Regions from separate parts of the Streptomyces sp. NPDC001787 genome, predicted to be linked through region 3. Evidence: riboswitches for the same ligand, from Rfam matches in the RefSeq annotation. Region 3 holds a riboswitch; each other region holds the start of a gene.
The links. Region 3 has a riboswitch for cyclic di-AMP ahead of ABT170_RS22360 (M23 family metallopeptidase). Riboswitches for the same ligand answer to the same signal wherever they lie in the genome.

Region 1 (9,631 bases), on a different contig from region 3:
GCGGCGGAGTCGTACTCCGTGAGCCCCAGGGCGATCGCCGCCACCGTGGTGACCGTGCCGGCCAGGCCGACGAGCGTGGCGGCCCCGCCGAGCGGCACGGTCTCCTCCGCGAGGTCCAGGGCCGCGCCGATGTCCGCGCGGATCGCGGCGATCCGGCCGAGCGTGGGCGGGTCGACGACGGCGCCCTCGTGCACGAGGTGGCGCTCCGTCATCCGGACGCAGCCGATGTCCACGGAACGGGCCGCGCGGACCTCGTCGTCCCCGAGGACGAACTCCGTGGAGCCGCCGCCGATGTCCACCACGAGATAGGGCTTGGCGAAGTGGTCGCCGCCGACCAGTTCCTTCGTGGCGCCGGTGAAGGAGAGCTCCGCCTCCTGGTCCCCGCTGATCACCTCCGGCTCGACGCCCAGGATGTCCAGGACACCGGTGACGAACTCGTCGCTGTTCTCGGCGTCGCGCGAGGCGGAGGTGGCGACGAAGCGGACGCGTTCGGCGCCGAGCTCCTTGATCACCGCCGCGTACTCGCGGCAGGCCGCGAAGGTGCGTTCCAGCGCGTCCGGGGCGAGCCTGCCGGTCCGGTCGACGCCCTGGCCGAGGCGGACGATCTGCATCCGCCGGTCGAGCTCGACGATCTCGCCGGTGGCGGGGTCCGCGTCGGCGACGAGCAGACGGATGGAGTTCGTACCGCAGTCGACGGCGGCGACCCGGGTCACCGGCCCGTCCCCCCGTCGGCGCCGTCCGCCCCGGACGCCTCGCACGGTGTGACGCACGCGCCCTTCGCCCACCACTCGGGCAGCATCGCGATCGCCTCGTCGCCCAGCGGGTTCACCCCGGGGCCCGCGGCCAGCGAGTGGCCGACCAGGACGTGCAGGCACTTCACCCGGTCCGGCATGCCGCCCGCGCTGGGGAAGCCCTCCAGGACCTCGATGGCGTCACGGCGGGCGATGTAGTCCTCGTGCGCCCGGCGGTAGGCCGCCGCCAGCTCGGGGTCCGACCCGAGACGCTCGGTCATCTCCTTCATGACCCCGTTGGCCTCCAGCGTCCCGATCGCCGACGCCGCACGCGGACAGGTGAGGTAGTACGTCGTCGGGAACGGCGTGCCGTCCTCCAGACGGGGCTGCGTCTCGACCACGTCCGGATTGCCGCACGGGCACCGGTGCGCGATGGCCCGCAGACCGCGCGGCGGGCGGCCGAGCTGCTGCTCGAACGCGGCGATGTCCGCGTCGGTGGGCTTGGTGGACTCGGTCTGCGGAGGGGGCGTTTCCATGCCTGCCTTGGTTCTGCTCGAAGGTTCTGCTCGACAAGACGCTGCTTGAAGGCTCTGCTCGACGGTGCTGCTCAGGGGTGCGGGTCAGTCGCGGTCGGCGCTGTCCACGCCGTCCCAGAGGTTCGAGTGCCAGGGGCGGTCCGCCGCTCCCGGCTCTCCGCGGCGGTCCTCGGCCGCGTCGGGGTCGGCCACGGTGTAGCCGGTCTCCCCGGGGAGTACGTAATGGAGGTGTTCCCGGGCCAGCCGCATGATGTACGCGTCGTCCTGGAGCCGCGCCTTCTCGTCGCGCAGCTCCTCGGTGCGCCGGCCGGCCTCCTGGGAGAGCCGCTCCTGGTCGGCGATGTCGTCGCGCTGGGAGACGTACTGCCGCATGGGGTACGCGAGCGCGACGACCAGGGAACAGACGACCAGGGCCAGGAAGGCGGCCCGGCCGGTGAGCCGGGAGCGGCGGGCCTGCCGGCGGTTCTGGGAACGGTAGACGCGGGCCGCGGTCTGCTCGCCGAGCAGTCGCAGCCTGGTCGCGGTGGAGAACCGGTCGCGGTCCTTCCCGGCCATGTCTCCCGCCTCCCCATTACGCACGTCCGTCCCCGCACACGGTACGGGACCGAGTGCGGGGACGGACGGAGGCTGGTGCACCGAACCACCGAAGGGCCGGTGACCGGCCCCCGGGTGCCGGGATGTCAGCCCTTGAAGCGCGGGAACGCCGAGCGGCCCGCGTACACCGCGGCGTCGTCGAGGATCTCCTCGATGCGCAGCAGCTGGTTGTACTTGGCGACACGGTCCGAGCGGGCCGGGGCGCCGGTCTTGATCTGGCCGCAGTTCACGGCGACGGCGAGGTCGGCGATGGTGACGTCCTCGGTCTCACCGGAACGGTGCGACATCATGCACTTGAAGCCGTTGCGCTGGGCCAGCTCGACGGCGTCCAGGGTCTCGGTCAGCGAACCGATCTGGTTGACCTTGACGAGCAGGGCGTTGGCGGAGCCCTCCTCGATGCCGCGGGCCAGACGCTCCGGGTTGGTGACGAAGAGGTCGTCGCCGACGATCTGCACCTTGGCGCCGAGCTTGTCGGTGATGACCTTCCAGCCGGCCCAGTCGTCCTCGTACAGCGGGTCCTCGATGGAGACCAGCGGGTACGCGGAGACGAGCTCCTCGTAGTACTCGGTCATCTCGGCGGCCGAGCGGGACTTGCCCTCGAACTCGTAGCTGCCGTCCTTGTAGAACTCGGACGCGGCGACGTCGAGCGCGAGCGCGATGTCGCGGCCGGGGACGTAACCGGCCTCCTTGATGGCCTCGACGATGAGGTCCAGGGCGGCGCGGTTGGACTCCAGGTTCGGGGCGAAGCCGCCCTCGTCGCCGAGTCCGGTGGACAGGCCCTTGGTCTTCAGGACCTTCTTCAGGGTGTGGTAGACCTCCGCGCCCCAGCGCAGGGCCTCGGAGAAGGACTCCGCGCCGATCGGGGCGATCATGAACTCCTGGATGTCCACGTTGGAGTCGGCGTGCGAGCCGCCGTTCAGGATGTTCATCATCGGAACGGGCAGCAGGTGCGCGTTCGGGCCGCCGAGGTAGCGGAAGAGCGGCAGGTCGGACGCCTCGGACGCGGCGTGGGCGACGGCCAGCGAGACACCGAGGATGGCGTTGGCGCCGAGCGAGGCCTTGTTCTCGGTCGCGTCCAGGTCGAACATCGCCTGGTCGATGAGGCGCTGCTCGGTGGCGTCGTAACCGACGAGCTCCGGGCCGATCTGCTCGATGACGGCGAGGACGGCCTTCTCGACGCCCTTGCCCTGGTAGCGGTTGGGGTCACCGTCGCGAAGCTCAATGGCCTCGAACGCACCGGTGGAGGCGCCGGACGGAACAGCAGCACGTCCCGTGCTGCCGTCGTCGAGGCCAACCTCGACCTCGACCGTGGGGTTGCCCCGGGAGTCGAGGATTTCCCTGGCTACGACGACGTCGATGGACGGCACGAGGCATCTCCTTCTGGGATATGACGCTGGTTGTGCAGGGTCACTGTGGCCTTGCGACACGAGCCTAACCGGCTCGGCCCCGTCGGGCGGCCGACCGCCCGTCTCCTGGGACGAAAAAGGACCCAAGGGCCCGCATAACGGGAGAAAGGTCAAGAAATTTACTGACCGGTAACTACAGAAGTTGAACGCACGGAGCCGGCCGCACAGTCAAAACACCCCGGCCCGGCGCGCACGGGGGTGAGCGCGCCGGGCCGGGGGCGGAGCCGAGGGAGATGCCGCCGGACGTCCCCCTCGGGAGGGAGGAGAAGCCGTGAGCCGCTCCGGCCGGAGCGGGGGCGCTCCGGGCCGGGCGGGACTACTTCAGGTGGAGCTGCTGGCCCGGGAAGATCAGGTCGGCGTCCTGGATGATGTCGCCGTTGAGCTTGAAGACCTTCTGCCAGCCGCCCTTGACGCCTTCCTTCTCAGCGATCTTGCTGAGGGTGTCGCCGGACTTCACCTTGTACTCGCCGTCGCCCTTCTGGACCTTCTGACCGGTCGGGGTCGTCACGGTCTTGGCGGACTCGGCCTTGGGCGCGGCCGGGGCGGTGCGCTGCTCGCCGCGGGAGGCGGGCTGCTCGGCCTGGCGCTCCTGCTGCTTCGGCTGGGCCTGCTGCTTCGGCTGCGCCTGCTCCTGCTCGGCCTGGCCGGAGCCGGTGTCGACACCCGGGTCCACACCGTCGTTGGTCAGCCCGCCGGCACCGGCGCAGGCCCAGGCACCGGGGCCCTGCATGTCGAGGAGCTTCTCGGCGGTGGCGATCTGCTGGGCCTTGGTGGCCAGGTCGGCACGGGCGGCGTACTGCGTACCGCCGGCGGCCGCCCAGCTGGACTGCGAGAACTGCAGACCGCCGTAGTAGCCGTTGCCGGTGTTGATGGACCAGTTGCCACCGGACTCGCACTGGGCGACGGCGTCCCAGGTGGAGACGGAGGCGGCGGAGGCGCCGGTCGCGCCCATCAGCGGGACGGCGACGGCGGCACCGGCGACACCGGCGAGCGTGGCGACACGGACGGCCTTGGACGGGCGGCGGTGCTTGCCCTTGCTGTTACGCAGCATGGAACTTCTCCTCACCGACGCCTACGAGGTGAGCTGTCGGGTTCGGGCCAAGTGAGTTGCCCGGCCGCGTGTCCTAGCACGCGACTCCACCCCAAGCCGGTCCTGATCGCTCTCGTACGGGACGAGTCGACCGGGCCCGGCGCTTACCTGGGTCCCCCGCTCCTGCCTACGGCGCTTTACGCGTCTGTTCCCTTCGACCGACGGCAGGATTCGGCGTGACGGTCGACGGGGCCCGCGGTGCGAGCGGTTCCGACCGTAAACACAGGCAACCCCCACATTCAAAGATGGACATACCGGCCAATCAGGCCTTACTTGCCATCAGCGGGGGAACGTTTCCGCAGGTCGGGGGCGATGTGGGCGGACCCGGCGGACCAGACACGCCAGTTGAAGCAAAGAGACCCATGTCTCACTTACGCATAAGTGGACATAGGCCTCTGAACTGCCCCGGATTTCGGGGCGTTTTCCCGAATTGGATCAGTTGGCGGTGGCGCCTTCGACATCGCCGGAGGGGGCCGTTCCCGGGCCCAGGTCAAGGCTCTGGCCGGGCAGGATCAGGTCCGGGTCCACGCCGACGGCATCCTTGTTCGCCTCGTACAGCGCGGTCCATCCGCCGGGGAGTTTCTGTGCGTCAGCAATCGCCCAGAGACTGTCGCCCGGCCGGACGGTGTAGTCGCCGCCGACGGGTGCCGTACCGCCCTCGCGCGCCTCGCCCTCGCCGCGCGAGGCATGCCGGCCGGACTCGCGCCCGCCGTCCCGGTCCGCGGCCCGGCTCTCCTCGGGGGCCGGCGTACCGCGGTGCTTGCCGCCGGTGCCGTCCGCGCCCTTCGGGGCGTCAGGTGCCGCGGAGCCCCCGGGTGCGGACGCCTTCGGGGAAGCGCTCGCGGGCGGCGCGGAAGGGCTCGACGAGGGGTCGGCCGCCTCGCCGGAGGCGTCGTTCCCGGCCGGCGCGCCATTGCCGCCGGCTTCGTCCGCCGTCCCGTCCGTCCCGCCGTCCGACGCTCCGTCCGCCGGCGCCGCGTCCGAAGGGCCGGCGGAGGGGGCGGCCCCGGGGTCGACGCCCGGCAGCGAGCTGTCCGTCGCGAGTCCGGAGATCACCGCGCAACTGGGCCAGGCCTTCGGGCCCCGGTCGCCCAGGACCTTCTCCGCCACGGCGATCTGCTGCGAGCGGCTGGCGAGGTCGGCCCGGGGCGCGAACGCCGTGCCGCCGTACGCGGACCAGGTGTCCTGCGAGAACTGGAGCCCGCCGTAGAAGCCGTTGCCGAGGTCGGCGCTCCACATGCCGCCGCTCTCGCACTCCGCGACCCGGTCCCAGGTCGAGGCCTCGGCGGCGTGCGCACCGGCCGCGCCGAGCAGCGGGATCGCGATGGCCGATCCCGTCACGCCCGCGGCGACGACGATGGCGGGTGCCTGGCGAGGGCGGCGGTGTCTGCCGTTCGCGGAGCCCATGGGATTTGCCTTCCGTGCGACTGACTGGTGGGTACTGAGGTGACCGGCGAATCACGTGACGCCCCGTTCGAGGCGTTGAACGGTGAACCTAGCGGGACTCGAACGTGTGTCACAAGTCGATGCAGCGCAGATCACGTGAAAGTCACAGAGTTGACGCAGCGTCACTTCCGTCGCGCCGCCGCCCCGGCTCGAACTCCACCGGCAGCGTGCGCAGTCCACGCATGATGAGACCTCCACGCCACCGCAAATCGGTCGGTTCTCCCGCAAGTCGCAGCTCCGGAAGGCGTCTCAGCAGCGTCGCGATCGCGGCCTGCCCCTCCAGCCGGGCGAGCGGTGCTCCCAGGCAGTAGTGGATGCCGTGCCCATAACCGAGGTGCTGATTGTCACGCCGTGCGAGGTCGAGCGTGTCCGGGTCCTCGAACCGTTCCGGGTCCCGGTCGGCCGCGGCGAGCACGACGAGCACGGGTTCGCCCGCGGCGATGTCCTGCCCCCCGAGCGTCAGCGCCCCGGTCGCGAAGCGCCAGGTGGCCAGCTCCACCGGCCCGTCGTACCGCAGCAGTTCCTCGACGCCCGTGGCCAGCAGCTCCGTGTCCCCCGCGTCGAGCGCGCGATCGAGGAGCGCCCGCTGTTCCGGGTGGCGCAGCAGGGCGTACGTGCCGTTCCCGATGAGGTTGACCGTGGTCTCGAATCCGGCGAAGAGAAGGATGAAGGCCATCGCGGCGGCCTCGTTCTCGGTGAGGTGCTCTCCGTGGTCGCTCGCCCGGATCAGTCCCGAGATCAGGTCGTCGTCCTCGCCCCCGGCCCCCAGGCCCTCCCGCTTCCGGTGGATCAGTTCCGCGAGATAGCCGCGCATCTTCTTGACCGACCGGGCCACCCCGCCGCGCGGCCCGCCGCCGTGGCGGATCATCATGCCCGCCCAGTCCCGGAAGTCGTCCTGGTCCTCACGCGGAACGCCCAGCAGATCGCAGATGGCGTAGATGGGGAGCGGGAAGGCGAAGTCATGGATGAGGTCGGCCTTCCCCTCCTCGATGAAGTTGTCGATGAGGCGGTCCGTCAGCTCCTGCACGCGCGGCGCGAACTCCGCGACCCGGCGCGGAGTGAACGCCTTGGAGACGAGCCGGCGCAGCCGGGTGTGGTCCGGCGGGTCGATGTTCAGCAGATGCGTCATCAGCTCCGCCTTGCGCTCCCCCGGGATGCCCGTCTTCCCCTTGGCGTGCGCCGGCTCGGCGTGGTGCGCCGGGTTCTTGGAGAGCCGGGAGTCGGCGAGAGCCTGCTTGGCGTCCGCGTACCGCGTCACGAGCCAGGCCTCGACCCCGCTGGGCAGCGTCGTGCGGTGCACGGGGCTGTGCTCGCGGAGCCATGCGTAGGCGGGGTACGGGTCGGTGGCGAACTCCCAGGTGAAGAGTTCGGGGGCGGGCGGCGCGGGCGCGGGGGCGGCGTCTCCGGAGGCGTCGGAGGCGTCGGGGGCGTACGGGCAGACGGGGGCGGGCGCGGAGGCGTCGGCGGGGGGCTCGGCTGCGTCGGAGTGCGCGGGGGCGTCGGCGGGGGGCTCAGGGGCGTCGGAGTGCGCGGGCGCGGGGGCGTCGGCGGGGGGCTCGGCGGGGCTGGCGTTCACCCCTCGACGTTATCCGGCCCCTCCTCACGGGCCGCCCGCAGATCGGCGAGCGCCTGCTCGGCACAGTGGTGTCCGGCCTCGACGGCCTTGCCGAACCACTCCTCGGCCTCGGCCTCGTTGCCCTCGTCCTCCAGCATCACCGCGAGCGCGTAGGCCGCGTTGTAGTCGTCCATCCCATGGCTCAGCTCGAACCAGTGCCGCGCCTCCTCCGTCTTTCCCCGGCCCTGCAGCAGATGGCCGACGTTGCAGGCCGCACTGGAGTTCCCGGCCTCCGCGGCCTGCCGGTAGAGGCGTTCCGCCTCCTCCTTGGCGCCCGCCTCGTCACGGATCAGCGCCAGATTGTTCATCGCCCTGGCGTCGCCCTGCGCGACGGCCTTCCCGTACCACTTCTCCGCCTCCTCCGGCTGCTCCCAGTCGTGGAGCAGCGAGCCGACCTGCCACGCGACATTGGCCTCCTGCCCGCACGCGGCCGCCTTCAGGTACCACTGCATGGCGGAACCCGTGTGCCCCTGCCCCCGGTGGAGGTCGCCCAGCCGCTGTGCCGCCGGGCCGTCGCCCGCCTCCGCGGCCTCGGTCAGCCAGAACTCCGCGCGTTCGGCCAGTACGGAGCCGAGCTCACGCTGTGCCTCCGTGTCGCCCGCCTCCGCCGCGGCCTCCAAATACGGGATCGCCTCCACCGCCTCGTCCCGGGCGGCCAGCGCCTTCCCCACCAGGGCGGCGGCCTCGGTGCTGCCCGCGTCCGCCGCGTCGCGGAACCAGCGCTCCGAGGCGGCCTCGTCGCCGTACTCCCGGTCGATCCGGCCGAGCACCATCAGGATGTCCGGATCACCGTCCGCGTCCGGCTCCAGCGCCGCGTGGGCCCGCCGGTGGATGTCGTCGCGGAGCATGCTGACACCGCGCACCACTTCCAGGGCGAGCGGCCACATCTCCAGGGGCACCGGGGAGTCGAAGCCCGGTGCCTGGTCGTGCGCGTCCGCCACCAGGGAGTGGTAGACCCGCCAGGTGTTCCTGCCCCGGCCCGCCACGAGCATTCCGGTCACCCCGTGCCGGACGCCGGACGCCCAGGCGAGGGCGTCCACGAGGCTCTCCCGCTCGGCCCTGACGTACTCCGCCCCGTACAACCGGTGCGCCCTGCGCAGCACGTCCAGCGCGAGATCGTCGCCGGCCCCGCAGCGGGCCAGGTCGATCGCGGCGCGCACCAGCAGATGTCCGCGCGGATGGGCGTTGGCGCGGCGGGCGCGACGCCATTCGTCCGCGAGCTCGGGGCCGATGGCCAGGTACTCGGTGACGCCCCGGTCGTTGCCCGCGTAGTACGCGCCCACCAGCCGGCGGTCGGACATGTTCTCGACCAGCCTCGACATCTCGTCCAGGCTCCATTCGCGGCTCAGCTCGACCGGTTCCACGCCGATCAGCACCCGGGCACTCGCGGGGGTGCCGAAGCGGTGTGTGTCGTACGCCTCGTCGCCCATCGTGGCGATCACCGGTGTGCCCCGCGCGACGAGGTCGGCGAGCACCGCCGCGCTCAGGCCGTTCTCGCCGAGGTGGCCCTCCAGGTCGTCGAGCCACAGGACGGCGTTCTCGCCGTGCCGCTCGCGCAGGACGGCGGGCAGGCCCCGCAGGTCCGTTCCGTGCGGGGGCGCGTAGATCCGCGTCGTGCCGGAGAGATTGCTGAACAGCGCCGCCCAGGCCGTCCTGGTCTTCCCCGACAGCGGCTCCCCGGTCACCAGGACCAGCCCGCCGGACCGGGCCGCCTCCCGGACCAGCGCGCCCAGCCGCGTGTCGCAGTCCCGTCCCGTATATACGGGCAGGACGGGCTCCTCGGGGAGCCTGCGGCTGCGCCGCACGCCGAGGGCGACCGGGTCGGCCCGGCCGAGCTGCTGCCACTCGGTGACCGGGGGCGTGGCGTGGTACGCGTGCGGTCCGAAGTAGTTGTTGTTCTGTACGCCATTGCCCTGGACGGGGCCGGTGAACGCGCCGTCCCGGAAGTCGGAGCGGTGGCCGCCGGAGGGGGTGCTGTCGCCGGTGGCGCGCACCTGGTGGATCGCCCCGGTCGCGACCGCCGGGCCGTCGGACGTGCCGTCCGGCGAGGAGCGGCGTACGGCGTCCTCGCGGAGGGGGACCGCGTCGTCGGGTCCCGCCGGGAAGGCGAGCAGCGTCTCCCTCAGCACGGACAGGGCCGAGGGGAACCTGCGGTTCAGGTCCAGGACCTCTCGGAACACCATGGACCAGGCCGTCCCGACCGAGTCCGGGTC
Region 2 (9,631 bases), on a different contig from region 3:
GGAGCCGGTCGAACCGGCGGTGAGCGAGCGGCTCCAGCAACTGGCCCGGCGGCTCGGCGCCGCCGTCGCGCGACGGGAGTCGGGCGGATCGCCGTGCCTGTGGGACAGCGAGCCGCTGCCCGTCCAGATGCCCGCGGCCCCCGCGCCTCCGCTGCGGATCGGCCGCTTCGACTGGAATCTCGGCGAGGGGACCGTCGCCGCCGACGAGGAGATGTGCGCGATCCTCGGCACCACGTCCGCCGACTTCCCGGGCACCGTCGACGCCCTGGCCGCACGACTGGTCCCGGAGGACGTGTACGGGCTGTGGGCGCTCGCCCACGAGGCGGCCGGGTCGGCGGGCCCCGTCGTGCGAAGAATGCGGCTGCGCGGCCCCGACGGCCGCTCTCACCTGCTGGAACTCTCGGGACACCGGGCGCACCCCCGGGGAGCCGGCACGACGGACCACCTCACCGGCTTCGTGGTGGACCTGGGAGCCGGCCCGCTCGTCGCCGAAGCCGCGGACCGGCTGCCCCGCGGCGTCTTCTCGCTCGACCGGCTCGGCCGGATCACCTATGTGAACCCGCTCGCCGAGAAGCTCCTCGCCCGCGGCCGGGGGGAACTGGTCGGACGCGTCCTGTGGGAGACCATGCCGTGGTTCGGGCACCCCGCCTACGAGGACCACCACCGGGCGGCCCTGCTCTCCGACGAACCCGTCCACTTCCTGGCCCGCCCCGCTTCCGGCGGATGGCTCTCCGTCTCCATGTACCCGGGCCACGAAGGGGTGACGGTCGTGCTCGACGACGCCGACCGGCCTGCCTACGCGCCGGAGTCCGTGCTCACACCCGGAGCCGGACTCAGCTCCCCGGCCGACCGGTCCGCCGCCCTGTACCGGCCGGTCGCCCTCGCCATCGCCCTGACGGAGGCGGTCACCGCCCGTCAGGTGTCCGCCGTCGTCACCGAGGAGCTGCTGCCCGCCTTCGGCGGCAGACAGCTGGCCATCTACCTGCTGAGCGAACGCCACCTCTACCTGGCCTGGGAGACCGGCTTCCCGAAGGGGTTCCTCGACCGGTTCGACGGAGTCGGGCTCGATGTCCGCATTCCCGGCGTGGAGACCCTCACCACGGGCCGTCCCCTCTTCTTCGAGTCCATGCAGCGGCTGGCGGGCGCCTACCCCGGCATCCCCATGGACGCCGACGTGGGAGCACGGGCCTTCCTGCCGCTGATCGCCTCCGGCCGGCCGGTCGGCTCCTGCATCCTCGGCTTCGACCAGCCCCGCGGCTTCAGCCCCGAGGAACGCACCGTCCTCACCGCACTGGCGGGGCTCATCGCCCAGGCCCTCCAGCGGGCGCAGCGCTACGACAGCGAATCGGCGCTGGCCCGCGGCCTCCAGGACGCCCTGCTGCCGCACCGGCTGCCCGAGATCGAGGGCGTCGACACCGCCGCCCGCTATCTCTCCGGTACCCAGGGCATGGAGGTCGGCGGCGACTGGTACGACGTCATCGAGACCGGCCGCGGGCTCGCGCTGGTCATCGGGGACGTACAGGGGCACGGTGTGGCGGCGGCCGCGACCATGGGCCAGCTACGCAGCGCCGTACGGGCCTTCGCCCTCAGCGGGCACGACCCGCAGGAGGTGATGAGCGGGACGAACAAACTGCTCATCGACCTCGATCCCGGCCAGTTCGCCAGCTGCTGCTACGTCGTCCTCGACCCGGTCACCGGCCGCACCCAGGCCGTCCGGGCCGGGCACCCGCAGCCCGTGCTGCGCCACGCCGACGGCACGACGGAGGTGCTCGACCTCTCCGGCGGAGTGGTCCTCGGCATCGACGGCGCGGCGGTCTACCCGGTCACCGAATTCCGGCTCGGCCCGGGAGCGACGCTGGCCCTGTTCACCGACGGGCTCATCGAGCGCGCGGGGACCGACATCGACGAGGGCATCGAGCGACTGCGCAGCACCATCGCCGAGTTCGGCCCGGCGCCGCTCGGCGACATCGCGGACCGGGTGATCGAGGAGGCCGGACAGGCCGAGGACCGGCCCGACGACATCGCGCTGCTGCTCGCCTCCCGCTGGACGGCGGCGGACTGAGCCCTCGCCGTCCGGCGGGCGCGGAACCTGCCGACGGGCCGGAGGATCAGGAACCGGCGGGGGCGTCCGTGGCGGGGGAGACCTCCGGCGCGCCGGAGGCGTCCAGCATCGCGGAGCGGTCCACGACCTTGATCCGCTCGCGGCCCTGCTCCGCGCCGAGCGCCTGCTCGTGCGCGTCCAGGCGGTGCCAGCCCTCACGGGTGGTGTAGCGGACACCGCGCTCGTCGAGGAAGGCGACGACGGCGTCCGGCTCCGGCTGGGCCGGGGCGGGGAGCCGGCCCTCGGCGCGGTCCTCCAGCAGGCAGGCGACCGTCTCGTTGGCATCGCCCTTGGTGTGACCGATCAGGCCGACCGGCCCCCGCTTGATCCAGCCCGTGACGTACACCGAAGTCATCGGCTCGTCACCGGAGACGACGCGTCCGGCGGCGTGCGGGACGGTGCCGGAGGCCACGTCGAAGGGGAGCTTGGGCAGCTCCTGCGAGTAGTAGCCGACGGCGCGGTAGACGCTCTGCACGTCCCAGTCGGTGAAGGAGCCGGTACCCCGGACGTTGCCGGTGCCGTCCAGCTCGGTGCGCTCGGTACGCAGACCGGCCACGCGGCCGTCCTCGCCCAGGATCTCGACCGGCGACTCGAAGAAGTGCAGGAACAGCTTGTGCGGCCGGTCACCGACGTCGCGTATCGCCCAGTTCTCCAGCGTGGAGGCGACCATGTTGGCCTGCTTGTTGCCCCGCCGGGTCTCGATGGACCCCGCGTCGTAGTCGATGTCCTCGGGGTTGACGATGACCTCGATGTTGGGCGAGTGGTCGAGCTCCCGCAGCTCCATGGGGCTGAACTTGGCCTGGGCGGGGCCGCGCCGCCCGAAGACGTGCACCTCCAGCGCCTTGTTGGCCTTCAGGCCCTCGTACACATTGGCCGGGATCTCCGTCGGCAGCAGCTCGTCGGCCGTCTTGGCGAGTACGCGCGCCACGTCCAGGGCCACGTTGCCGACCCCCAGCACGGCGACCTTCTCCGCCGTCAGCGGCCAGGTGCGCGGTACCTCGGGGTGCCCGTCGTACCAGGAGACGAAGTCGGCCGCTCCGTGGGAGCCGTCCAGATCCGCGCCGGGGATGTCGAGCGCGCGGTCGGCGTCGGCGCCGGTGGAGAAGATCACGGCGTCGTAGAAGGACCGCAGATCGTCCAGGCCGATGTCGTGGGGGTAGTCGACATTGCCGAAGAGCCGCAGCTGCGGCTTGTCCAGCACCTGGTGCAGCGCCTTGACGATGCCCTTGATCCGGGGGTGGTCCGGGGCCACGCCGTAGCGGATCAGACCGAAGGGGGCGGGCATGCGCTCGAACAGGTCGATCGACACACCCGGGTCCTGTGCGGCTTCGGATTTCAGCAGCGCGTCCGCTGCGTAGATCCCGGCGGGACCGGCTCCGACGATGGCGACGCGGACGGGGCGTGTCATGGCGTGTTGTTCCTTAGGGCGGACGAACGCGGGCAGGGTGCGGCGAGCAGCGGAGGTAAGGGTTGGCTTACCAGTCTCCAACGCACACGTTAAGCCCTGTCGCGTCCGGACGTCGGGCCGGGGTCCCGCGGAGCTTCCGGCCGGCCCGCCCCGAGGGCTCGAAATGGGCGATTTGAGCGATTGACCGGAATTGATCCCTCTCTTCATAAAAGATCATTCAGGCCGTTTGCCGGTTTCGCGCCTCGCGCAAATCGCCCTTATCGGACTCAGTGGTGAGCGTCACGTTCCGGGCCCCGGACGCTGTCACGCGCCGCCCGGTTCCCTTCTGTGCCGGGGAATCTGACTTCGTGTCGTGGGATTGCCGACAGGGGTTTCCGTCAATTGATCTTGCGAGGTAAATGCGATTCGGAATTCAGGGCTTGTTCCGATCAAGATTTCTCGCCTACGGTCACCGTCAATCCGGATGGAACGCCTAATCCTGCCGCCGTCCGGCAATCGAACCTACTCACGTACGGCAGGAGCGGGGGACCCAGGTAAGACGCCGGTCCGGTATCCGGACCGGCTGGGGTGAAGTCGCATTCACATGCGGCCAGGCAGCTCCAGCCTGAACCCGACAGCTCACCTCGCAGGCGGCGGAGAGGAATTCACCATGCCCGAAACGGGCAAGCACCGTCGTTCCACGTCCGCCCGTCTGACCCGCGGTTTCATCGCCGTGGGCACCGGCGGAGCCGCTCTCGTGCTCCCGCTGGCCGGTGCGAGCTTCGCCTCCGCGGCACCCGCGGCACCCGCGCAGCACTCCATCGCCGCCGAAAAGGCGGCGGCGCCGACTGCCGTATCCGTCAAGGAAATTGCCGCGCAGCAGTCGGGTGCCACGACCCATTCCGTGGTCGAGGGCGATTCGCTTTCCAAGATCGCCCGCAGCTATTCTCTCGGTGGTGGCTGGCAGAAGCTGTACGACGACAACCGAAAGGCCGTCGGTGACAATCCCGACCTGATTCACCCCGGCCTCAAGCTGTCGATCGGATCCAAGGCTCCGGCACAGCCCGGGTCCACCGTCTCCTCGTCCGACCGGAGCGAGGGGGGCGACCGCGCCGACCGCTCGCAGCGCACGAGCGCGCAGCCGGCCGCCAACGGCTCCGCCGCCGACGTGGCCACCGGTACGGTCACCGAGGCCGCCGCCGGTGCCGGCACCACCGCCGTGGCGGCCGAGCAGCCCACGGCGTACACGAACGACCTCGACGGCTGGATCAAGGAGTCGCTGGCCGTCATGGCCGAGCACGGGATCCCCGGCAGCTACGAGGGCATCCACCGCAACGTCATGCGCGAGTCCTCGGGCAACCCGCTGGTCGTCAACAACTGGGACTCGAACGCCGCCGCCGGAACCCCGTCCAAGGGTCTCCTCCAGGTCATCGACCCGACCTTCCAGGCCTACCACGTGCCCGGTACGTCGATGGACAGCCTCGACCCGGTCGCCAACATCACGGCCGCGTGCAACTACGCCGCCGACAAGTACGGCTCGATCGACAATGTGTTCGGGGCGTACTGACACCCGGCAGCCGCGGGAGTGAGTGGCAGGCCGGCGGGCGGTGCGGGGTCGCAGGACTCCGTGCCGCCCGCCGGCCTGTGCCGGTACGGCCTTGGGCCGGACTGCAAGTTACCCGTGAGTGTGTAGTGACTTACCACGCGTTCGACAGTAGAACCTGTTTCACTCTGTCGAGAGTGAGGGATGTCACATGAGTGACACTACCATGCAGAATGCGGGATCCAAGGGCGTCTCGCGTCGAAGATTCCTTGCAGGAACAGGTTCTCTTCTTGGGGCCGTGACCCTGGCGGGTCACCCGGCCTCGGCCAGGGCGGAGACCGGGGTGGCGACCGCCGGGATCGATCCCGGGGCCCATGTCCCGGCCCTGGTGATCGGCACCGGATACGGCGGCTGCGTCGCCGCGCTGCGACTCGCCGAGGCGGGCGTGGATGTCCATATGGTCGAGATGGGCATGGCCTGGGACACCCCCGGGCCGGACGGCAGGATCTTCGCCAACACGACCAGCCCGGACCGCCGTTCCTACTGGCTGCGGACCAAGACCAAACAGCCGCTCAGCAACTTCCTGGGCTTCCCGATCGACCGGAACATCCCGCGCTACACCGGGATCCTGGACGCCGAGGAGTTCGGCGGCATCACGGTCTACCAGGGCCGCGGCGTCGGCGGCGGCTCGCTGGTCAACGGGGGGATGGCCGTCACCCCCCGGCGCGAGAACTTCGGCGCCATCCTCCCCACGGTCGACGCCGACGAGATGTACGGCACCTACTACCCGCGCGCCAACGCCGGGCTCGGGGTCGGCACCATCGACCCGGCGTGGTTCGAATCCGCCGACTGCTACCAGTACGCCAGGGTCGGCCGCAAGCACGCCGAGCGTTCCGGCTTCCCGTTCCTCTTCGTGCCCGCCGTGTACGACTGGGACTACATGAAGCAGGAGGCGGCGGGCACCGTCCCGAAGTCCGCGCTGGCCGGCGAGATCCTCTACGGCAACAACTACGGCAAGAAGTCGCTGCAGAAGACCTACCTGGAGCGGATCCGAGCCACCGGCAGGGTCTCCGTCTCACCGCTGCACAAGGTCACCTCGGTCGCCCCCGCCGCCTCCGGCGGCTACACGGTCGTCATCGACCAGCTCAACACCACGGGGGACACCACCGCCACCAAGTCCGTGACCGCGGACCGGGTGTTCTTCGCCGCGGGCAGCGTCGGCACCAGCAAGCTGCTCGTCATGCTCAGGACCACCGGCGCCCTGCCCCGCCTGAACAGCGAGGTCGGCAAGGGGTGGGGCGACAACGGCAACGTCATGTGCGGCCGGGCCAACCACATGTGGGACCCGACCGGCAAGCTCCAGGCGTCCATTCCCACGGGCGGCATCGACAACTGGGCCGCGGGCGGAGCGTTCGCCGAGGTCGCGCCGCTGCCCACCGGGATCGAGACGTACGCCTCGTTCTATCTCTCGATCACCAAGAACCCGAACCGCGCCGAGTTCGTCTGGAACGCGGCGACGGGCAAGGTCGACCTGAACTGGCAGACCGCGTGGAAGCAGCCCTCCATCGACGCCGCCAGGACCATCTTCGACAAGATCAACAGAAAGGAGGGCACGATCTACCGGACCGACCTCTTCGGCACCTACAAGATCTGGGGCGATCACCTCACCTACCACCCGCTCGGCGGCGCCGTACTGGGCAAGGCCACCGACAACCACGGCCGCCTGCACGGCTACCAGGGCCTGTACGTCATCGACGGAGCCCTGATCCCCGGAAACACCAGCGTCAACCCGTTCGTCACCATCACCGCGCTGGCCGAGCGGAACATCGAAGAGATCATCGCCACCGACCTGTGAGTCAGTGACCGGGCAGCACACACACCGTGTCGAGGCCCAGGACGTGGTTGAGCCGGCCGAACACCAGCCAGGAGCCGATGCTCATCGTCAGCTCCACGATCTCCAGCTGGCTGTAGGCCGCGCTCATCCGCGTCCAGAACTCCTCGTCGAGACCGTGGTGGTCCAGGGAGTACCGCTCGGCGTACTCCGCGGCCAGCCGGGTCCGGACGTCGAACGCGTCGGTGGTGCGCCAGGCGGCCACCGCGTCGGCGAACGAGTCCTCGACCGTCTCCCCGTCCCGCTCGGTGCGCCAGTCCAGGCAGAACGCGCACCCGTTGATCTGGGCGATCCGCAGCCGCGCGGCTTCGAACTCGCGCAGCCCCAGGGTCGTGTGGTCGTACACCGACATCGAGAAGCCCGCGGCGGCGACGCCGATCCCGGGGACCATCTCCCCCCACACGTAGGCGATCGCGTCCTTGCCTTCGGGAATGTCGATGTTCATCGCTGTCTCCTTCCGAGCTTGCCGGCTGCGGGCCGCAGCGGGACGTCGAGTGCGTCGTACAGTCCGGGTTCCGCGTCCACGAGCCAGTCGACGGCGCCCACGAGCCTGCCCGCCGCGGTGGCGTTCCCGCCCGCCGAACGATTCTCCCCCTCGTCGGTGGCCTCGATCGTGACCTCGATGCGCGGGCGTCCCTCGATGACCACCCGGTGCGCGCCGTCACCGTCGGGAGGCGCCGGCCAGTGCGGTGCGCAGGACGGGTGGATGCGCGTGACGTGTTCGATGACGATGCGGGGCTCACCGCCGACGATGCCCTGCACCTCGAACCGCACCGCGCCCTGCGTGCCCGCCCCGAACTCACCCATCGTCCTGGTGGTCACCGAGGTCTCCAGCGGACACCGGTCCACCGTCTCGCGGATACCGTCGAGCTCGACGCCCAGTGCCCTGGCCATCAGCCGTATCTGTCCGCCCCACACCATGGTCGGGACCGTCGGGGCGAGCATCAGCGGCTCGTGGTCCATCGGCAGGCCCATACCGACCAGGTTCCGGACCGAGTCCTCCTGGTCGTAGGTGGAGTAGTCGAAGATCTCCTGGCAGCGGATCACCTCCACGCTGGAGCCGAGGCCACTGATCAGCAGCGGAAGCACATCGTTGCCCCAGCCCGGGTCCACGCCGGAGACGAACAGCGATCCGCCGCCCTCCGCGATGGCGGCCAGCACCGGATCCCGCAGCTCCGGCGGGGCGTTCAGCTGGTCGTACAGCGCGTACAGCGAGGGGGTGACGACCACGGCCCCCGCCCGGATCGCCCGGCAGATGTCGGCGAGCGCCCCGTCGGGCCGGATGTCGCCCGACCCCGCGTACACCACCGCCTGCGGACGGCCGGCCAGCACACCCTCGACATCATCGGTCGCGGCGACCCCCAGGGCGCTCTGGAGCCCGCCCAGCCGGCCCGCGTCCAGACCCACCTTGCCGGGGCTGTGGACGAGTACGGCGGTGAGCGCGAGCCCCGGATGTGCCGCCACGGCGCGGATCGCCGCGCGGCCGACGTTTCCCGTTCCCCAGACAACCGTGGAAATCATGCGCGGAGGGTAGCGGGAGGACCTCGCACTTCATAGAGCCACGACGGGAAAACGCGGGGCGGTGCCGCAACCCCGGGACGGGGGCGCGGGTTCACGCGATGGCGGTACCCCGCACCAGGAGCAGGGACAGGTCCACCGCCGCCACCGCCACCGTCCCCGCGAAGGCGGCCTTGCGCCAGAACCGCCCCAGCGCGAGCCCGGCGACCGCGGTCGGGAGCACCAGGGCGAGCGCGCACGCGCCCCATGGATCCGGCGGCCCCGCGGGTCCCAGGACCAGCACCGCCGTCGCCGCAGCCAGGGGGACCGGCAGCAGCAGCCGGGTGCCCGTGGCACCCAGCCGGTGCGGCAGACCGCGGATCGCGGCCTTCCCGTCCTCCTCGATGTCCGGGAGCGTGTCGCCCAGATGGGCCGCCGTCCCGAGCAGCGCACCGGCCGTCACCACCCACCACGCCGGCCAGGGCCGGCCCGGCAGGCTCAGGGCGACCACGGCGGGCAGGGCACCGAATCCGGCGACGTACGGAAGCCAGGACAGCGCCGTCGCCTTGAGCCGCAGGTTGTACAGCCACGCCGCGCCGACCGCCGCCAGATGCACCGCACCGGCCGCCGGACCGCAGGCCAGCGACAGCGGCACGCACAGGGCGAGGGCGGCGAACGCCGCGGCCCACACCTCGCCCCGGCGCACCGCTCCGGCGGCCACGGGCTTGCCCCGGCGTCCCGCCGCGGCGTCCCGCCCGGCGTCGTGGGCGTCGTTGCACCAGCCGACCGAGAGCTGACCGGCCAGGACGGCCGCGCAGACCAGGAGGCAGCGCGCGCCGCCGAGACCGGAACCGGCGGCCAGCGCGGCAGTCAGCACGGTCACCGCGAGGACCGGTCCGGGATGGCCGGCCAGGACCAGTGCCAGGGCACGCCCCGCCACGCGGCGCGGCGGCGGGGCGGCCGTCCGGGCGACCGCCACCGCCGTCGCCGGTCCGTCCGGGGTGTCCATCGGGTGAGCGTACGTACCCGGGTCGGCCCAACACGACAGCCGCACGGGTCGTTTGCGGCGATTCGTCCATTCATGTGGGCAGGATGGGGTCATGACGCCGTCGAAGCAGGAGTCGGGATGAGCCGGATCACCGCTGTCCACGGAGCCCTGCCACCGCACCGCCACACCCAGCGCGAGATCACCGACATGGTGGCCGGCACCTG
Region 3 (9,631 bases):
CGGTCTCGCTCGGCAACGGCTGCCTGTGCTGCGCCGTCGACGCGAGCGAACTCGACACCTTCCTGGAGACGCTGACCCGGCCCTCCGCCCGCCTCGATGTGATCGTCATCGAGGCGAGCGGCCTCGCCGAACCCCAGGAGCTCGTGCGGATGCTGCTGGCCAGCGACAACCCGCACATCCGGTACGGGGGACTGGTCGAGGTCGTCGACGCCGCCGAGTTCGGGCGGACCCGGGAGCGCCATCCCGAGATCGACCGCCATCTCGCCGTCGCCGATCTCGTGGTGCTCAACAAGACCGACCGGGTGGACGAGGCGGAGCACGCCCGGCTGCGCGCAGGCGTCGCGGAACTCGGCAGCCGGGCCGCCGTCATCTCCGCCGTGCACGGCCGCATCGATCCCGAGCTGCTCTTCGACCCCGTGCTGAGGCCGGACCACGAGGACGGGGCCCGTCAGCTCACCTTCGAGGACCTGTTCCTGGACGAGTGCCAGGAGGGGGAGGACGGGCACGCGGGCCACCTGCACGCGGCGTACGAGAGCGTCGCCTTCACCTCCCGGGAGCCGATGGACCCCCGCCGGTTCCTGGAGTTCCTCGACTCCAGGCCCGAGGGCCTGTACCGGATCAAGGGGTTCGCCGACTTCGGCGCGGGGGACCGGGCGAACAAGTACGCCCTGCACGCGGTGGGCCGGTTTCTGCGCTTCGTCCCCCAGCCCTGGTCGCGGGCGGAGCCACGGCTCACGCAGCTGGTCCTGATCGGTTCGGGCATCGACGCCGGGGCGCTGTACGGGCAACTCGCGGACTGCCGGACGCGAACGCCCGACAGCACGGGGAAGCCCCACACCGCCACATCGCCGGACGCCGCGCGGAACGCGCCGCACGGCGCCCGGCCCGAGGACGCCCCGTACGACGAGGCTCCGCACGAAGACGCCCCGCACGACGAGGACCGGCCTCACGAGGACCGTGAGCAGCACGAGCGCAGCATGTGGGGCGTCCTGAGATACGTGCAGCGGCCGGCCGAGGCGCCCTGAGCGCTCTCCCGTGATCCACGCCGTCGCGGATGACGGGAGAAGCGCTCGGCGCGAGGGCCGGCCGCCTCGCCGTCACACGGGTCCGGCGATCACCGCCACCGGCTGGAGCAGCGGTGTACCCGAACCGTCGCGTCGCGGATCCGGAGCGGGCAGCTGTGCCGGAGCACCGTTCTTCTGGGCCGCCCGTGCCGGGACCGCACCCGCCCAGGCGAACACCAGGACGTCCTCGCCCTTCAGGAACCGCTGGCAGCGCACCCCACCGGTCGCCCGGCCCTTGCGCGGGTACTGGTCGAACGGGGTGAGCTTCGACGTCAGCTCCGAATCGTCCAGGGTGCCGTGCGAGCCGGCGACCGTGAACACCAGCGCGTCCGCCGCGGGATCCACGGCCGTGAACGAGAGCACCTCCGCCCCGGCCGTGAGCTTCACTCCCGCCATCCCTCCGGCGGGCCGGCCCTGTGGGCGCACCTGCGCGGCCGGGTAGCGCAGCAGCTGCGCGTCGGAGGTGATGAAGACCAGGTCCTCCTCGCCCGTACGCAGCTCCGTCGCGCCCACGATCCGGTCACCGTCCTTGAGGGAGATGACCTCCAACTCGTCCTTGTTGGCCGGGTAGTCGGGCACCACCCGCTTCACCACGCCTTGGAGTGTGCCGATCGCCAGGCCCGGTGAGGACTCGTCCAGGGTGGTGAGGCAGATCAGCTCCTCGCCCGTCTCCAGGGTCAGGAACTCCGAGATCTGTGCCCCGCCCGAGAGATTGGGGGCCGCGTGGGTGTCCGGCAGCTGGGGCAGATCGATCACCGCGATCCGCAGCAGGCGCCCGGTGGACGTCACCGCCCCCACATCGCCGCGGGCCGTGGCCGGGACGGCCGACAGGATCACGTCGTGCTTGGCACGCTTGGCGTCCTCGGCCACCACGATCGGGTCGCCGTTGGCCGTGCGGGCCAGCAGGCCGGTCGAGGACAGCAGCACCCGGCACGGGTCGTCCGCGACCTCCAGCGGTACGGACGCGATCTGCGAACCCGCCGACTCCAGCAGCACCGTGCGCCGGTCGGTGCCGAACTTCTTCGCCACCGCGGCCAGCTCGGAGGAGACCAGCTTGCGCAGCTCCGCGTCGGACTCCAGGATCGCGGTCAGCGCGGCGATCTCCTCGCTGAGCCGGTCGCGCTCGCTCTCCAGCTCGATCCGGTCGAACCGGGTGAGCCGGCGCAGCGGGGTGTCCAGGATGTACTGGGTCTGGATCTCGCTCAGTGAGAAGCGCTCCATGAGCCGCTCCTTCGCCTGCGCCGAGTTGTCGCTGTCCCGGATGATCCGGATGACCTCGTCGATGTCGAGCAGCGCGACGAGCAGCCCCTCGACCAGGTGCAGCCGGTCGCGGCGCTTGGTCCGGCGGAACTCGCTGCGCCGGCGCACGACCTCGAAGCGGTGGTCGAGATAGACCTCCAGCAGTTCCTTGAGGCCCAGGGTGAGCGGCTGGCCGTCGACGAGCGCCACGTTGTTGATGCCGAAGGACTCCTCCATCGGCGTCAGCTTGTAGAGCTGCTCCAGCACGGCTTCCGGCACGAAGCCGTTCTTCACCTCGATCACCAGGCGCAGTCCGTGCGCCCGGTCGGTGAGGTCCTTGACGTCCGCGATGCCCTGGAGCTTCTTCGCGGAGACCAGGTCCTTGATCTTGGCGATCACCTTCTCCGGGCCGACGGTGAAGGGCAGTTCGGTGACGACCAGGCCCTTGCGGCGCGCCGTCACGTCCTCCACGGCGACCGTCGCCCGGATCTTGAACGTGCCGCGGCCTGCGGTGTACGCGTCCTTGATGCCGCCGAGCCCGACGATCCGGCCACCGGTGGGCAGGTCGGGGCCGGGGACGAAGCGCATGAGCGTTTCCACGTCGGCGCCCGGGTGCTTGATCAGGTGGCGGGCGGCGGCGATGACCTCGCCCAGGTTGTGCGGGGGCATGTTGGTGGCCATGCCGACCGCGATTCCGGACACCCCGTTGACCAGGAGGTTCGGATAGGCGGCGGGGAGGACGACCGGCTCCCGCTCCTGGCCGTCGTAGTTCGACTGAAAATCGACGGTGTCCTCGTCGATGGCTTCGGTCATCAACGACGTGGCGTCGGCCATCCGGCACTCGGTGTACCGCATCGCGGCCGGCGGGTCGTCATTGCCGAGCGAGCCGAAGTTGCCGTGTCCGTCGACGAGGGGGAGCCGCATCGAGAACGGCTGTGCCATCCGCACCAGCGCGTCGTAGATCGACGCGTCGCCGTGCGGGTGCAACTTACCCATGACTTCGCCGACCACACGGGCGCACTTCACATAGCCGCGGTCGGGGCGCAGTCCCATCTCGTTCATCTGGGACACGATGCGGCGGTGCACCGGCTTCATACCGTCGCGGGCGTCGGGCAGGGCCCTGGAGTAGATCACCGAGTACGCGTACTCGAGGAAGGAGCCCTGCATTTCGTCGACGACGTCGATGTCGAGGATCTTCTCCTCGAAGTCGTCCGGCGGCGGGGTCTTCGTGCTACGGCGGGCCATCGCGGCTGCGACTCCTTCACGGATTCTGATCGGGCAACCTGAGGTTCTGACGCGGACCATTGTGGACCGCCGCACTGACAACGCCGACCTCGACCCGTCCGAAGCGGTCCGAAGGGGCCCCACGGGACCCGCCACGGGCCCCGGTTGCGGCAGCATCTACAGCAACATCGACGGAACGGGAACTTCGCCAGGTGTCGGTGCGCTTGCTTACAGTGGCAGCTCTGGCAGGAAATCCAGTATCGCGATCGAAGGGACGTACATGCCCATGGGTCACACGGCCACAGCACAGGCCGGCTCCGGCGGCTTGACAGCGACCGAGCACCGCCTGGCCAACGGTCTGCGTGTGGTGCTCTCGGAGGACCATCTGACCCCGGTCGCCGCGGTCTGTCTCTGGTACGACGTCGGTTCGCGCCACGAGGTCAAGGGACGCACCGGCCTGGCTCACCTTTTCGAGCACCTGATGTTCCAGGGCTCGGGCCAGGTCAAGGGGAACGGGCACTTCGAGCTCGTACAGGGGGCCGGTGGCTCGCTCAACGGGACGACCAGCTTCGAGCGGACGAACTACTTCGAGACCATGCCCACCCATCAGGTGGAGCTGGCTCTCTGGCTGGAAGCCGACCGGATGGGCTCCCTCCTCGCCGCACTCGACGAGGAGTCCATGGAGAACCAGCGCGACGTCGTGAAGAACGAGCGGCGCCAGCGCTACGACAACGTGCCCTACGGCACCGCGTTCGAGCGGCTGACCGCCCTCGCGTACCCGGAGGGTCACCCGTACCACCACACCCCGATCGGCTCGATGGCCGATCTGGACGCCGCGACCCTCGATGACGCGCGTACGTTCTTCCGCACGTACTACGCCCCGAACAACGCGGTGCTCTCGGTGGTCGGCGACATCGACCCCGAGCAGACGCTGGCCTGGATCGAGAAGTACTTCGGCTCCATCCCCGCCCACGACGGCAAGCAGCCGCCGCGCGACGGCACGCTGCCCGAGGTGATCGGGGAGCAGCTGCGCGAGGTGGTTCAGGAAGAGGTCCCGGCGCGTGCGCTGATGGCGGCCTACCGGCTGCCGCACGACGGCACCCGGGCCTGCGACGCCGCGGATCTGGCGCTGACCGTGCTGGGCGGCGGTGAGTCGTCCCGGCTGCACAACCGTCTGGTCCGCCGCGACCGTACGGCCGTGGCCGCCGGATTCGGGCTGCTGAGGCTCTCCGGAGCGCCCTCGCTGGGCTGGCTGGACGTCAAGACGTCCGGCGGCGTCGAGGTGCCGCAGATCGAGGCGGCGGTGGACGAGGAGCTGGCGCGGTTCGCCGCCGAGGGCCCCACGCCCGAGGAAATGGAACGGGCCCAGGCCCAGTTGGAGCGCGAGTGGCTGGACCGGCTCGGTACGGTCGCCGGCCGCGCCGATGAACTGTGCCGGTACGCCGTCCTGTTCGGCGACCCGCAGCTCGCCCTGACCGCCGTGCAGCGGGTGCTGGACGTCACCGCCGAGGAGGTCCGGGCGGCCGCCGAGGCGGCGCTGCGCCCCGACAACCGGGCGGTGCTGGTCTACGAGCCGCTGGAGCCGGCGGCCGACGAGGCCGACGACGACACCGAAGGCACCGACGCGCCCGAGGGGGCGGACAAGTGAGCGACGCCGCCGCGACTGGAGTAGCCATGGAGTACCACCCGCAGCCCGCCCCCGGCGTGGCCCGGCCCTGGGCGTTTCCCGCCCCCGAGCGCGGTTCCCTGCCCAACGGGCTGACCGTGCTGCGCTGCCACCGCCCCGGCCAGCAGGTCGTCGCCGTGGAGATCTTCCTGGACGCCCCGCTGGACGCCGAGCCCGAGGGGCTCGACGGCGTGGCCACGATCATGTCCCGGGCACTGTCCGAGGGCACGGACAAGCGCAGCGCCGAGGAGTTCGCCGCCGAGCTGGAGCGCTGCGGTGCCACGCTCGACGCGCACGCCGACCACCCCGGCGTCCGGGTCTCCCTGGAGGTTCCCGCCTCCCGGCTGGCCAAGGCGCTGGGCCTGGTCGCCGAAGCGCTGCGGGCCCCGGCCTTCGCCGAGAGCGAGATCGAGCGCCTCGTCGGCAACCGGCTCGACGAGATCCCGCACGAGCAGGCCAACCCCGCGCGGCGCGCCGCCAAGCAGCTCTCCAAGGAGCTGTTCCCGGCGACCGCGCGCATGTCACGCCCACGCCTGGGCACCGAGGAGACGGTGCGGCGGATCGACGCGGCGGCCGTGCGCGGCTTCTACGACGCCCATGTCCGCCCGTCCACCGCGACGGCCGTGATCGTCGGCGATCTCACCGGGGTCGACGTGGACGCGCTGCTCGCCGACACCCTCGGCGACTGGTCCGGAAACGCCGGCCAGTCCCGTCCGGTGCCGCCGATCACCGCAGACGACACCGGCCGTGTCGTCATCGTGGACCGTCCCGGCGCGGTGCAGACACAGCTGCTCATCGGCCGGATCGGCGCCGACCGGCACGACAGCGTCTGGCCGGCCCAGGTGCTCGGCACCTACTGCCTGGGCGGCACCCTCACCTCCCGGCTGGACCGGGTGCTGCGTGAGGAGAAGGGCTACACCTACGGTGTCCGCGCCTTCGGCCAGGTCCTGCGCTCGACGGCTCCGGGCTCGGCCTCCGGGCCGGCGGGCGCCGCGATGCTGGCGATCAGCGGCTCGGTGGACACCGAGTCCACCGGACCGGCGCTGGCGGACCTCTGGACGGTGCTGCGGACCCTGGCGGCCGACGGGCTGACGGATGCCGAGCGCGAGACGGCCGTGCAGAACCTCGTGGGGGTCGCGCCGCTGAAGTTCGAGACCGCGGCGTCGGTCGCGGGCACCCTGGCCGACCAGGTCGAGCAGCACCTCCCGGACGACTTCCAGGCCCACCTCTACGCCCGTCTCGCCGAGACGGGCACGGTGGAGGCGACCGCCGCCGTGGTCAACGCGTTCCCGGTGGACCGCCTGGTGACGATCCTGGTGGGGGACGCGGCGCAGATCGAGGAGCCCGTGAAGGCCCTCGGCATCGGTGAGGTCTCGGTCGTCAGCGGCTGACTCTCCGGGTACGCGGTCAGCGGGCGCTCGATGCTCCCGCTGTCGCATACCGGGGCACAGGGGACCCCGGTGCGACTCGTCGCGCCGGGGTCTTCCCTTTTGCCCCCTTAATTCCCTTTGTCAGGGAAATTGCCCTTCTGTCCTGTGGGATGAGCGACAAAACCCGCTGTCCGTTTGGTGCGGGAAAGTTGTGCCGCTTAGCGTCGGCTCCGCTGTCCGTCATCCGTATGCCGCGCCCGCGGCGCCGGGCAGCCATCGCCGAGTCCCCGTCAGGCGCGAGCCTGGGGAGCCGGGGACCCACGAAGTCCCTGGGGTGAATCGGACGCCCGTGCCCCGTACGAGGCCCAGGTGTCCGTAGGAGACCTTCCTGCTCCGAACCCGTCAGCTAACCCGGTAGGCGAGAAGGAAGGAAAGGATCAGCCCCTCCATGGCGTTCACCCGTGCCACCGGGAAGCACCGTGCCCCGAGCCGCCTGACGCGCAAGCGCGCCCAGGTCGCCGGCGTCGCGGCTCTGGCCACCACCGGCGTCATCGGCGGTATGGCCTCCCCGGCCCTCGCCGCGGACTCCGAGGCCCGCCCCGTCGGCGACACCGGCCTGACCGCGGTCATCGCGATCGACGCCACGCTCGCCCAGCAGATCGACGCCCAGGCGAAGGTCCAGGAGCACCAGGCCGAGGTCGCCGCCGAGGCGAAGGCCAGGGCCCTCGCGGAAGCCGAGGCCAAGGCCGCCGCCAAGGCCAGGGCGAAGGCGGAGGCCGAACGCAAGGCCGAGGCCCGCGCCGAGGAAGCCCGCGAGGACAGGGCGCGCGCCGCCCGCGCCGCCGAACGCGCCCGGCTGAACTCCTTCCACCTCCCGGTCGCCGGCTCGTACATCAGCACCGGCTACCAGTCCAGCGGTTCGCTCTGGTCCTCCGGCAGCCACTCCGGCGTGGACTTCCACGCGGCCTCCGGCTCCTCCGTCGTCGCCGTCGGCGCCGGTACGGTCGTCGAGGCCGGCTGGGGCGGCGCGTACGGCAACAACATCGTGCTCCGGATGACGGACGGCACGTACACCCAGTACGGCCACCTCTCCTCGATCGGCGTCTCCGTCGGCCAGAGCGTCACCTCCGGCCAGCGGATCGGCCTCTCCGGCTCCACCGGCAACTCCACAGGCCCGCACCTGCACTTCGAGGCGCGTACCACGCCCGAGTACGGCTCCGACATGGACCCGGTCGCCTACCTGCGCGCCCACGGCCTCGACGTCTGACCGTCTCCGCACCCCGCGGAAGGCCCCGGCTCCGCCGGGGCCTTCCGCGTTTCCCGGACCGGAGCCGTGGGAGCCGCCGGAGCCGCGGGGTCACCGGACCCTCCGCCGAGGTGCCCGGTGACCGAAAGATATCCCCCGGATTTCCCTGCGCCATCGGAAATTCCGGCCGATTGTCATAGAGTCACGGAACAGGCGTCGGCCGGCCGCGTTCTTCGCGGGGAATATGGCGGAGGTTCGGACATGCGCATTCCCGCGCATTCGGTATGCACGGCAATCCGTGACGACATCGTCTCCGGTGTCTTCGAGCGCGGCAGCCGCCTCACCGAGGAGGTGCTCGCGCGGCGCTACGGAGTCTCCCGGGTCCCGGTCCGCGAGGCGCTGCGCACCCTGGAGTCCGAAGGTTTCGTCGTCACCCGCCGGCACGCCGGCGCGTGTGTGGCCGAGCCCACCGAACAGGAGGCCGCCGACCTGCTGGAGCTCCGGATGCTCCTGGAGCCCCTGGGGGCCGCACGTGCCGCCCAGCGGCGCACCGAGGCCCATCTCAAGGTGCTGCGCGGCCTGGTCAGGCTGGGCCAGGAGCGGGCCCGCAGGGGCGAGGGCGAGGATCTGCGCCCCCTGGGCGGCTGGTTCCACGAGACCCTCGCGCAGGCCTCCGGCAGCCCCGGCCTCATCGCCCTTCTCACCCAGCTGCGCCACAAGACCGCCTGGATGTACGCGGTCGAGCGGCCCGTCCGCCCCGCCGACTCCTGGGCCGAACACGGCGCCATCGTGGACGCCGTGGCGCGCGGCGACGCCGAACGGGCCAGGGCGCTGGCCGCCCAGCACGCCGAGCGGGCCATCTCCGCGCACCGGCCGCGCCGCACCGCCCGCCGGGGAGCCGGCGCTCCGGGCCGGGACCGGGTGAGCGATCCGCAACACGGCGTAAACATCGCGAGTGCCCGGAATTAACAATTACGCCGTATACAAAGCGAAGTAATTCCGCAGGGCTTTGTTTCCGTTGCCCGAATCAGGTCGGGGAGTCATGCCGTGCGGTAATCGCTTGCCGATGGGAATGAAAGAGCCGCGGTTCCCCGTCGGGATACCGCGGCTCGGTCGGGGAAGAAACCCCGGTCTGATCCGTGCGGGAATCAGACCGTCTCGGGCAGCTCCTCAAGACCCTCGGCGACCAGCTTCGCCAGACGGTCCAGGGCGGCCTCCGCGTCGTCCGCGTCGGAAGCGAGCACGATCTCCTCGCCGCCCTGCGCGCCCAGGCCGAGCACGGCGAGCATGGAGGCGGCGTTCACCGGGTTGCCGTCGGCCTTGGCGATCGTCACCGGGATGCCGGAAGCCGTGGCGGCACGGACGAAGATGGAAGCGGGGCGGGCGTGCAGGCCCTCGGCCCAACCGACGTTTACGCGGCGCTCAGCCATGGTTCTGCCCTTCACGAATCAATGGTTGTCTAGACCAGTCTCTCATGCAGTGCGCGGTGCTGTGCCCGACCTCCGTTCCGGCCGCGCCACCGGTCGGCCTCCCCAGACTGCCCCGGCCCCGCCCCCTCCGCGACCGGTGTGCCGGCCGTAGGCTTTGGCCATGCACCCGAAGCCGGAGCAGAGTCCGCATCACGTGTACCCCGACCACTGGGAAGCGGACGTGGTGCTCCGCGACGGTGGCACCGCGCGCATCAGGCCCATCACCACCGACGACGCCGAGCGGCTGGTCAGCTTCTACGAGCAGGTCTCCGACGAGTCGAAGTACTACCGCTTCTTCGCCCCGTACCCGCGTCTCTCCGACAGGGACGTGCACCGCTTCACCCATCACGACT

Region 1: linked by a shared signal. The riboswitch ahead of ABT170_RS16890 (transglycosylase family protein) and the one ahead of ABT170_RS22360 (M23 family metallopeptidase) in region 3 are both predicted to bind cyclic di-AMP.
Region 2: linked by a shared signal. The riboswitch ahead of ABT170_RS18620 (transglycosylase SLT domain-containing protein) and the one ahead of ABT170_RS22360 (M23 family metallopeptidase) in region 3 are both predicted to bind cyclic di-AMP.

What each region holds. Positions count from the first base shown of each region.
Region 1 is NZ_JBEOZE010000010.1:176,726-186,356, reverse strand. Features, by position in the region: gene ABT170_RS16910 (Ppx/GppA phosphatase family protein) at 1-713, opposite strand, end outside; gene ABT170_RS16905 (DUF501 domain-containing protein) at 710-1,267, opposite strand; gene ABT170_RS16900 (FtsB family cell division protein) at 1,352-1,822, opposite strand; gene eno (phosphopyruvate hydratase) at 1,948-3,228, opposite strand; gene ABT170_RS16890 (transglycosylase family protein) at 3,584-4,318, opposite strand; cyclic di-AMP (ydaO/yuaA leader) riboswitch at 4,322-4,502, opposite strand; gene ABT170_RS16885 (transglycosylase family protein) at 4,793-5,764, opposite strand; gene ABT170_RS16880 (cytochrome P450 family protein) at 5,907-7,379, opposite strand; gene ABT170_RS16875 (tetratricopeptide repeat protein) at 7,376-9,631, opposite strand, start outside.
Region 2 is NZ_JBEOZE010000012.1:77,197-86,827, forward strand. Features, by position in the region: gene ABT170_RS18610 (SpoIIE family protein phosphatase) at 1-2,062, shown strand, start outside; gene ABT170_RS18615 (FAD-dependent oxidoreductase) at 2,109-3,509, opposite strand; cyclic di-AMP (ydaO/yuaA leader) riboswitch at 3,998-4,156, shown strand; gene ABT170_RS18620 (transglycosylase SLT domain-containing protein) at 4,159-5,055, shown strand; gene ABT170_RS18625 (GMC oxidoreductase) at 5,243-6,886, shown strand; gene ABT170_RS18630 (carboxymuconolactone decarboxylase family protein) at 6,888-7,367, opposite strand; gene ABT170_RS18635 (NAD(P)H-dependent amine dehydrogenase family protein) at 7,364-8,443, opposite strand; gene ABT170_RS18640 (UbiA family prenyltransferase) at 8,535-9,428, opposite strand; gene ABT170_RS18645 (type III polyketide synthase) at 9,546-9,631, shown strand, end outside.
Region 3 is NZ_JBEOZE010000016.1:85,502-95,132, reverse strand. Features, by position in the region: gene ABT170_RS22380 (CobW family GTP-binding protein) at 1-1,025, shown strand, start outside; gene ABT170_RS22375 (DNA gyrase/topoisomerase IV subunit A) at 1,098-3,548, opposite strand; gene ABT170_RS22370 (M16 family metallopeptidase) at 3,808-5,175, shown strand; gene ABT170_RS22365 (M16 family metallopeptidase) at 5,202-6,584, shown strand; cyclic di-AMP (ydaO/yuaA leader) riboswitch at 6,831-6,998, shown strand; gene ABT170_RS22360 (M23 family metallopeptidase) at 7,012-7,830, shown strand; gene ABT170_RS22355 (GntR family transcriptional regulator) at 8,071-8,778, shown strand; gene ABT170_RS22350 (HPr family phosphocarrier protein) at 8,958-9,239, opposite strand; gene ABT170_RS22345 (bifunctional acetate--CoA ligase family protein/GNAT family N-acetyltransferase) at 9,400-9,631, shown strand, end outside.